DNA from 3 places in the Streptomyces sp. NPDC056452 genome. Region 2 is predicted to be linked to each of the others. Evidence: riboswitches for the same ligand, from Rfam matches in the RefSeq annotation. Region 2 holds a riboswitch; each other region holds the start of a gene.
What was found. Region 2 has a riboswitch for cobalamin ahead of cobN (cobaltochelatase subunit CobN). Riboswitches for the same ligand answer to the same signal wherever they lie in the genome.
Positions count from the first base shown of each region.

Region 1: another riboswitch for cobalamin. It lies ahead of ACFQ6X_RS16600 (CbtB-domain containing protein); the one in region 2 lies ahead of cobN (cobaltochelatase subunit CobN).
Region 3: another riboswitch for cobalamin. It lies ahead of metE (5-methyltetrahydropteroyltriglutamate--homocysteine S-methyltransferase); the one in region 2 lies ahead of cobN (cobaltochelatase subunit CobN).

Region 1 is NZ_JBHTRI010000014.1:143,767-147,010, forward strand. Features, by position in the region: gene ACFQ6X_RS16590 (GNAT family N-acetyltransferase) at 1-232, shown strand, start outside; gene ACFQ6X_RS16595 (CbtA family protein) at 324-1,100, opposite strand; gene ACFQ6X_RS16600 (CbtB-domain containing protein) at 1,127-1,342, opposite strand; adenosylcobalamin (AdoCbl) riboswitch at 1,387-1,484, opposite strand; gene ACFQ6X_RS16605 (histidine phosphatase family protein) at 1,620-2,213, shown strand; gene ACFQ6X_RS16610 (4'-phosphopantetheinyl transferase) at 2,137-2,847, opposite strand; gene ACFQ6X_RS16615 (metallophosphoesterase family protein) at 2,844-3,244, opposite strand, start outside.
Region 2 is NZ_JBHTRI010000019.1:63,690-66,933, reverse strand. Features, by position in the region: gene cobN (cobaltochelatase subunit CobN) at 1-1,270, opposite strand, end outside; cobalamin riboswitch at 1,302-1,453, opposite strand; gene cobG (precorrin-3B synthase) at 1,666-2,943, shown strand; gene ACFQ6X_RS19785 (precorrin-8X methylmutase) at 3,011-3,244, shown strand, end outside.
Region 3 is NZ_JBHTRI010000026.1:47,803-51,046, reverse strand. Features, by position in the region: gene metE (5-methyltetrahydropteroyltriglutamate--homocysteine S-methyltransferase) at 1-1,731, opposite strand, end outside; cobalamin riboswitch at 1,891-2,109, opposite strand; gene ACFQ6X_RS24435 (DUF6194 family protein) at 2,280-2,741, opposite strand; gene ACFQ6X_RS24430 (MerR family transcriptional regulator) at 2,816-3,244, shown strand, end outside.

The sequences.
Region 1 (3,244 bases), on a different contig from region 2:
GGTTCGTGGCCTGGGGTACGCCTCCGAAGCGCTACGGGCCCTTCTGGCCTTCGCGCGTTCCCAGGGGGTCGCGTCCGTGAAGGGCGACGCCGATCTCGACAACACCCGGTCGCACCACGTCATGGCAGCGGCCGGTATGCGGCTGGTCGGCGAGGACGACCGGCTCAAGCACTTCCGTATCGACTGGAGCACGAACCGGGCGGACGTCTGGACCATGACGCCTGACGCCTGAACTTCGGGCTCCGCCCGGAGCCCGTACATGACGGAACCCGCCGGGAATCCCGGCGGGTTCACTTGCCGTAGGCCCCTACGGGGCTCGCGGGTCAGCTCACGGCATCGGCCGGGCGGGGTGCCGTACGGTCACCCGCCGACGACGCGGTACGGGCGGCCGGTACGAGAAGCCGCTCGGTCAGGTAGCCGAAGACGAGACCGAAGGCGGTCCAGAGCGTCGCCTGGACGGCGAGCGTGGACAGCCGGAACTCCCACAGCAGGCTGGCCGGGAAGTCCGTGCCGACCTCGTTGAACGAGGGCAGGAAGGCGTAGGCGAGCCCGATCAGGAGGACATAGCCGGCGCCTGCGGCAGTCGTCGCGTTCCAGTTGCCCAGACGGGGTGCGAGACGTTTGCCGAGGATCACGGCGGCAACGGCCAGCAGCACGCTGAGCGCGACCATCAGGAAGAACATGCCGGTGCGCTGTCCGATGGTGTCGGGGTTGCCGACAGCCGGCGGGTTCGCCGGGTACTTCAGGAACGGCACGACGTACACCGTCAGCAGGGCCCCACCCGCGACGAGTGCGGCCGTGGCCCTCGGGCCGAAGCTGCCGATGCGGCCGAGGGCGTAGCAGAAGACGAGTGCGGCGATGCCGCCGATGGCCACGCCGAATACGAGGACACCGGTGGCGAGCCCGCCGGTTGCCTGCATCGTGCGGCTGACGAGTTCCTCGCCGCCGCCGTGGTCGTGGGTGTGTGACTCTTCCAGCGCGATGGCGGCGTCCACGCGGGACTCACCGAGGAAGTAGGCCACGGCAAGGGCGAGCGCGCCGGCCACGAGGCCGGCGAGCATGCCGCGGACGAGCAGAGCTCTGACCGATACGGAGTTCATGGAACGTTCCCCTGATTCCCGGAGTTTCAGTGGCAGGGGAATCCGAGGAGGTGGCGTCCGTCGTGGACCCACTCGTGCACGGACTCGCCCGCGAAGACCGCGGTGGCGCCCTGCTCGGCTCCGACGAAGTACAGCAGGACGAGCATCAGGATGCCGAAGAAGACGGCCCAGGGGGCAATAGCCTTCAGGGAGATGGGGGTGATCGCGGGTGCGATCGCAGCTGGGGCAGCAGAATGTGCCATGGCAGAACCTCCTGTGGGAACACGCGTCCCTGTCGTGGTGCCTGAGACGAAGGTGCCGGGTCTGACTTTCCCGCAGAACGAGCGGGTACACAGTGGCGCGACCGTGCCGGATTCTCACCGGACTTCCGTTCACACCTCGTCTTGGTTGCCGCGACCATACCGCCTGTTGCTCGGGCGCCGCCACGGTGCAACCGTCCCGGTCACGGCCCGCGGCGCGGGCCGTGTTCCCATGGGGCGCCTACGCATCGGGCAGTTGTTCAAGAAGGGGAGGGCGAGCATGACGGTACGGGTGATGTTGATCTCACCGGCCATGAATGCCGCGTCGAGGGAGGCGCGCTTCGAGGGTGACGCACCGTTGGACGAGGCGGGTCTGCGCAGGGCCGGGGACGCCGCCGGTGACGTACCGGGAGCCGACCGGTACGTGCGCGGTCCATCGGAGCGCTGCCGGCAGACCGCTCAGGCGCTCGGGCTCGACCCTCGTGCCGAACCTGCTCTCCGCGACTGGCACATGGGGCACTGGAGCGGGCAACGGCTGTCTGACGTGAGCGCCGCCGAACCCGACGCCGTGTCCGCCTGGCTGAGCGACCCTTCGGCCGCCCCGCACGGGGGCGAGTCGCTCCTGGACCTGGCTGCCCGGGTGGGCAGTTGGCTGGAGACCCTGGCCGGGGACGGCGATGTGCGGGTCATGGCCGTGGTCGAACCCGCGGTCGTCCGCGCGGCGGTGGTCCAGGCGCTGGATCTGCCGGTACAGGCCTTCTGGCGGCTCGACGTTCCCCCGCTCGCGCTCACCGAGCTCAGCGGACGGTCGGGCCGGTGGAACCTGCGGTGCGGTCGCCCTCCGGAGGCACGTGGGGCAGGGCGATCGCGGTAACCGCGAACCCGTCCTGGACCAGCCACTTTCCCTCGAACGACCCCGGTATCCCGGGCGCCGTACGGTGCAGCTGTGCCGTGAAGGTGCCCCGGTGCCGAATCCCTTCACCCCGGCGGAATTCGACCTCGGCCTCGTCGAAGTCGAGCTCGATGCCGGTGAGCGGGTACCAGGTCTTGAAAACGCTCTCCTTGGCGCTGAAGAGCAGCCGGTCCCAATGGGGGGCCACGCCGCCCGCCACGGGCCCGATCCGCCGCCGCTCCGACGGAAGCGAAATGACCTCCCACACGTCGGCCGGCAGTGCTTCGTCCGGTTCCGCGTCGATGCCGAGTGCGCGCACTTCGGACGCCCGGGCCAGCACCGCGGCTCGGTAGCCCTCGCAGTGCGTCATGCTGCCCACGACGCCCTCGGGCCACAGGGGCGCCCCCCGGTGGCCGCGCAGCACCGGTGTGGGCGGCAGCCCGAGGGCCGCCATGGCTCGTCTCGCGCAGGCGCGCACGGCCGCGAACTCGTGCCGGCGCTTGTCCACGCTGCGAGCGACCAGTTCCGCTTCCTCGGGGTAGAGCGTTCCCGCCGGAGCATCCGCCTCGAAGGTGTCCGCGCAGGCGACGTACTCGGGCACCAGTTGCTCGATCACGCCTCCTCCCCCGGCCCGTCCGGGGGCTGTTCGCCCGTGTAGGGAAGGATCTGACGCAGCAGGCCACGGGGGTGGCCACGTTTGCGCCACTCCCTGGGGTAGCCGATCGAGACCTCCTCGAAGCGCACTCCGTCGAACCAGGTCGTACGGGGGATGTGGAGGTGCCCGTAGACGACGGCGGCGACGTTGAAGCGGCGGTGCCAGTCGGCCGTCAGTTCCGTGCCGCACCACTGGGCGAACTCCGGGTACCACATGACGGATGTGGGTTCGCGCACCAGCGGCCAGTGCCCGGTGATGACGAGAGGGACGTCCGGGTCGTGCGCGGCGAGCCGCTCCTCGGTCTGCGCCACCCGCGCCCGGCACCAGTCGTCCCGGGCGGGGTAGGGGTCGGGGTGGA
Region 2 (3,244 bases):
AGCGGCGGTAGTCGGCGGCGGGGATCCGGACCGGGTTGCGGGCCAGCTGCTCCTCGGTGAGCCACTCCTGGTCGTGGCCGCCGGCCTCGATCAGCGCGTAGATCAGCTCGTCGCCGTCGCCGGAGACCAGCCCGGGAATCTCTTCCTCGGGCCCGAAGTCGTAGCCCTCGGCGCGGAGTCTGCGCAGCAGGGCGACGGCGCTGGCGGGGGTGTCGAGGCCGACGGCGTTGCCGATGCGGGAGTGCTTGGTCGGGTACGCGGACAGGACGAGGGCGATCCGCTTGTCGGCGGCCGGGATGTGGCGGAGCCGGGCGTGCCGTACGGCGATCCCGGCGACGCGTGCCGCACGCTCGGCGTCGGCGACGTACGCCGGCAGGCCGTCCTCGTCGATCTCCTTGAAGGAGAACGGCACCGTGATCAGGCGCCCGTCGAACTCCGGCACCGCGATCTGGGTGGCCGCGTCCAACGGGGAGACGCCCTCGTCGTTCTCCTCCCAGGCGGCGCGGGGGCTGGTGAGGCACAGCGCCTGGAGCACCGGTACGTCGAGGCCGGTGAGGGCGCCCGCGTCCCAGGACTCGTCGTCGCCGCCCGCGGACGCGGTCGCCGGCTTGGTGCCGCCCGCCGCGAGGACGGTCGTCACGATGGCGTCGGCGGCCCGGAGTTCGTCGATGAGTTCGGGCTCGGGCGTACGGAGCGAGGCGACGTACAGCGGGAGGGCGCGGGCGCCCGCGTCCTCCACGGCGGTGCAGAGCGCTTCGATGAACGCCGTGTTCCCGCTCATGTGGTGGGCGCGGTAGTAGAGCACCGCGATGGTGGGCCCGGTGACGCCCTCACGGGCCGTCCGCTCCAGCGGGCCCCAGGCGGGGGCGGGGGCGGGCGGCTCGAAACCGTGGCCGGTGAGCAGCACCGTGTCGGACAGGAAGCGGGCCAGTTGCTCCAGGTTGGCGGGGCCGCCGTGCGCGAGGTAGGCGTGCGCCTCGGCGGCGATGCCGATGGGGACGGTGGACGCGGCCATCAGCTGGGCGTCGGGGGCCTGTTCACCGGTCAGCACGACGACGGGGCGACCGGTCGCCAGCACCTGGTCGAGGCCGTCCTGCCAGGCCCGTACGCCGCCGAGGAGGCGTACGACGACGAGGTCCGTGCCGTCCAGCAGCTCCGGGAGTTCCTCGAGGGAGAGCCGGGAGGGGTTGGCGTAGCGGTAGTTGACCGGGCCCGCGGATGCGCGGGCGCTGAGCAGGTCGGTGTCGGACGTCGACAGGAGCAGGATCATGCGGCGTCAGCCCTTCCTCGGGGTGTCCACGCCCCGGGCGGTGTCGGACGGCAGGAGTTCCTGACTCGCCCGGTCGTGGACCGGGCTCACAGTGGCGGGACCGCGCCGGAATCTCACCGGGCTTCCTCCCATGTCGCCGTCTGGCGATGGCGGGCCGAACGGACCGCCGCTAGGCATAGTAGGCGGCGGGTGGCCGGGCGTGACGAGATGCCCCTGGACGGGACTTGTCCCGGCCGCCCGACGGCCGGTTCTCGCCCTGCGGCGGACGGGGCCGGGGCACTGCCCCGGACAGCGACCCGGCCCCGGACCCTGGACCGGTCGCGGTTCCGGGTCCGGCCCGATGGGTGTCCTGCAGGTCACAGTCACCGTAGGACTGTGCCGCGGTCACGGTCGGTATGCTCGCCGCCATGCCCCCATCCGCCGTCCCGCCCCGGTCTCCGGGCGGTGATGCCTGCCCCGGAACACTGCGTCTGCACCGGGCGGACGACGGTGCGCTGGCGCGGGTCCGGCTGCCCGGCGGAGTGCTGACCGTTGCGCGGGCGAACGCCCTCGGGGAGGCCGCGGCCCGGCTGGGAGACGGTGAGTTGCATCTCACCTCGCGCGGCAATGTGCAGCTGCGCGGGCTCGCCCCGGACTGCGGTGCGGAGTTGGCCGGACTGCTGGGCAGGGCAGGGCTGCTGCCCTCCGAACGCCACGAGCGGATACGCAACATCGTCGCTTCCCCCCTCGCCGGACTCGACGGCCTCGGGTTCGCGGATGTCGGACCGTGGCTGGCCGGACTGGACCGTCTGCTGTGCGGGAGCGACCGTGCGACCGCGCTCTCCGGCCGCTTCCTGTTCGCGCTCGACGACGGCCGCGGTGACGTGGACGCCCTCGGCGCCGACCTCACCCTCCTGGCCCGTGACGACGGCGACGCGATGCTGCGCATCGGGGACACCGACGGTGTCCTGCGCATGCCGGCCTCCGAAGGGCCACGCGCCGCACTCCTCGCTGCCGAAGCGTTTCTGGACGCAGCCCCGGACACCGGTGCCTGGCGGGTGAAGGACCTGCCGGGCGGCGCCGCCGCGCTGGCCGACGACGTCGTACGGCGGTTGCGGCAGTCCGGTACCACCGTGTCGGAGGACCGCCACCCCCGCCCTCACGCATCCATCCCGCCTGTTCTCGGCCCCGTGCACGGCGGCCGCCGCGATGTCGCGCTGTCCGTCGGCGTACCGCTGGGGCGCCTGGACCCGAACCAGTGGCGGCTCCTGGCCGGCGCCGGCGACCTGCGGCTCACCCCGTGGCGCGGCGTCGTCGTCACCGGCGTCGCACCGGATCACGCGGACGAGCTGCTCGCCGCCCTCTCGGAGGCCGGTCTGATCACCGGGCCCGGCTCGCCGTGGGCCGGTGTCGGAGCGTGCATCGGACGGCCCGGCTGCGCGAAGTCGCTGGCCGACGTGCGGGCCGAAGCGGGGGCCGCCGTCGGACCCGCGGGACGACTGCCTGTGTACTGGTCCGGGTGCGAACGCCGGTGCGGCCATCCGCACGGGGAGTGGATCGACGTGGTCGCCACCCCGGACGGACACCGGATCTCCCATGTGACGGGGGACCGGTCGGACGCCATGGCGACGGTCCGGGACAACCCTGGCGCGCTGGCCGCCGCGGTGGCAGCGGCCCGAGGCTCTCGCACCTGACCGCGCATCACCTGTTCACCTGTGTCTGGCCGCCGGCCACCAACCCGATGAAGAAAGCGACAGCACTGTGCACCAGTACGAGAAGGACGGACCGGCGATCTACCGCCAGTCCTTCGCCACCATCCGCGCGGAGGCGGATCTGGCAGGGCTGCCCGCCGATGTGAGCCAGGTCGCCGTCCGCATGATCCATGCCTGCGGCATGGTCGACCTCGTACGCGACCTCGCCTTCTCGCCGGATGCCGTGGCCGACGCCCGCGCGGCGCTGCGGTCCGGTGCGCCCATCCTGTGCGACGTGGCCATG
Region 3 (3,244 bases), on a different contig from region 2:
CGGACGGTCGGTGAGCGAGTTGGCGTACGAGGTCCAGCGCACCGTCATCGGATGCGGCCGGGAGATGTCGCCCGCCAGCACCGGCGGGCGGACGTAGCGGGTTCCGTAGGACTGGACCCAGCCCTGCTGGGTGGCGAGGTAGCCGGTGAGCTGCTCGGCGAAGTACTGCACCATGTCGTTGCGTTCGGGCTCGCCGTGCACGAGGACGTCGATGCCCGCCTTCTCCTGGAAGGAGAGGACGTCGCGGATCTCGCTCTCGATGCGCTGCTCGTAAGCGGCGGAGTCGATACGGCCGGACCGCAGATCGGCGCGGGCCGTGCGCAGTTCGGCGGTCTGCGGGAAGGAGCCGATCGTCGTGGTGGGCAGCAGAGGCAGGCCGAGGTGGGCGCGCTGCGCGGCTGCCCGCTCCTCGTAGGGCTGGGAGCGGCGGCCGTCCGTGTCGGTGACGGCCGCGGCCCTGGCCCGTACGGCAGGGTCGCGGGTGATCGGGGAGTTCGCCCGCGAGGCGAGGTCGGCCCGGTTGGCCGCGAGCTCCGCGGCGATGGCGCCGGTGCCCTGGGAGAGGCCCTTGGACAGGGTGACGATCTCCGTCGTCTTCTGCCGGGCGAAGGCGAGCCAGCGCAGGATCTGCGGGTCGATGTCCCGCTCGGCCGCCGCGTCCACCGGAACGTGCAGGAGGGAGCAGGAGGCGGCCACATCGACCCGGCCGGCGAGACCCAGGAGCGTACCCAGGGTGGACAGCGACCGCTCGAGGTCGTTGATCCAGATGTTGCGCCCGTCGACCACTCCGGCGATGAGCCGCTTGCCGGGGAGCCCGCCCACCGAGGCCAGCGCGTCGAGGTTCGCGGCGGCGGCGCCGGTGAAGTCGAGGGCGAGGCCCTCGACCGGGGCCTTCGCCAGCACGGGGAGGGCGTCGCCGAGCCGGTCGAAGTAGGAGGCGACGAGCACCTTGGGGCGGTCGGCGAGACCGCCGAGTTCACGGTAGGCGCGGGCAGCGGCGTCGAGTTCGGCCGGCGTGCGGTCCTGGACCAGGGCGGGCTCGTCGAGCTGCACCCACTGGGCACCGGCGGCGCGGAGGTCGGCGAGCACCTCGGCGTAGACCGGCAGCAGCCGGTCCAGGAGAGTCAGCGGTCGGAAGTCCGCGGCCACCCCGGGAGCGGGTTTGGCCAGCAGGAGGTAGGTGACCGGACCGACCAGCACAGGGCGGGCGGCGAGACCCAGCGCGAGGGCCTCCTTGAGCTCGGTGACCTGCTTGGTGGAGTCGGTGGTGAAGACGGTGTCCGGTCCGAGCTCCGGTACGAGGTAGTGGTAGTTGGTGTCGAACCACTTGGTCATCTCGAGCGGCGCGACATCCTGAGTGCCGCGGGCCATCGCGAAGTAGACGTCCATGGGGCATCCCCTGCTCGAGCGAAGCCGAGAGCTCGGGGAAGCGTCGGATCCGACGGCCGCACGGTGCCGCGGGGGGACAGCGCCGACCATGACGCTCGTGTCCAGGACGTGGTCGTAGTACGAGAAGTCGCCGGTCGGCACTTCGTGGACGCCGGCCCCGGCCAGCTGCCGCCAGGTGGAGCGGCGCAGGTCCGCCGCGGTCCGGCGGAGGGCGTCGGCGGTGACGCGGCCCTTCCAGTAACCCTCGACGGCCTTCTTCAGCTCCCGGTCCGGGCCCTGGCGGGGGTAGCCGTACACGGTGGCGTGCGCCGCCGATGCCGCTGCTGCGGACTTCGTTGTCACGGAAATCTCCTTCGCGAGACGACTCCTGAGATCCCGGGACGGGACACGGACGCGAAGGGAGGACGAACCGGACGGATCCTGGGCACGCCACGGCGTGAGGTTCCGTCCGGTATGTACGCCGACCCGCCCACGAGGTCACCGGGATATCCGCACGTGGTAGGTCACGTACGGGCAACTGGCAGGTCTTCGGACTCGCGGGCGCATCTGCCGGGGCAGATTCCTACTGGCCGTCGCTTCCCGGACTCCATTCGGAATCCAGTGCGTATGACGGAGGTCGTTCCCACTCACCGCTGCGGGGCAGTCCCGGATTCCCACCGGGTTCCCTCTTGCGACGCGCCTGCCTGGCGGACAGGGCGAACCAGTTGCACGGGCAAGGCTAGAGGGCGAGCCGCCCCTCGGCCGCCATTGTTCACACTCCGGAACGTGACGTGAGCCACCGGGATCCGTTCGGCGAGCCGTCGCCCTGGGCGCAGCAGGCGGATCCGGGCCCGGCCCCGGGCGGCTGACGGCACGCTCGTCCGGCCGGCATCCGGCCGACCGGATCGGCGCTACCCGGTGCGTCGCTCGTGGCGTGAACGTGCGAGTCGATAGGCGGCGTGGAGCAGCTCGCGGGTCGCCGTGCCGGTCCGGGGGCCCGGGTTCACCACCGCGAGCCAGCCGGCGGAGCCGTAGACGGGATGTGCGATCACGGTATCGGTGACGCCGGGGTCGTCGTCGACGCCTGGTTCGCGCGGCGCGTGGCCGGTCCGGGCGACGAAGGCTTCCTTCCCCGCCGCGATATTGACGCGGAAGGTGTCCGGGCGGTCCAGGCGCGAACTCGCGTCGCCCGGATAGTTCTTCGTCACGATCGTCGCGAACGGCTGGGTCGCTCCCGGCGCGACACCGCCAGGAGAGTAGTAGAAGAACGTGTCTCCCCAGCTGATCTCCGGTGAGCCGTCGTCGGGGCCCGGACTGATGGCCAGGACCCCGTCGAGGTTTCCCAGAAAGCCGATGATCTCGTCGATGTTCATGTCTTCAAGCGTTTCATTAATGTGCTCGTGGAGACTTTGAGGCGAACGACGGTCGGAAGGCAGGAGCACTGCTGGTGGGAACTCTCAAATCGCCGGTCATGCGCACCGTCGATGTCGCGCGTCGTGCCGGATGCTCGGTTCAGCAGGTGCGCAATCTCGAGCGCGACGGTGTCCTGCCGCCCGCGACGCGCACCACCGCGGGTTACCGGATCTACGAAGAGGTCCACCTGCACTCCGCGCTGGCCTACCGGGCCCTCGCCGTCGGCACAGGCCCGGTCGAGGCCAAGCGAATCGTTCGCGCCCTGCACCGGTGCCCGATCTCGGAGGTACTCGCACTCCTCGACGCGGCACACGCGCGACTCGACCGGGAACGGGCGCAACTCAGGCTCGCCAGGGAGGCCGCGGAAGCGATCTCTGCCGAGCCCGTCGAAGACGTGCGCCCTTCGGACTCCATGAATGTCTCCGAACTGGCCGCCGCGCTCGGAGTGCGCCCTTCGGCATTG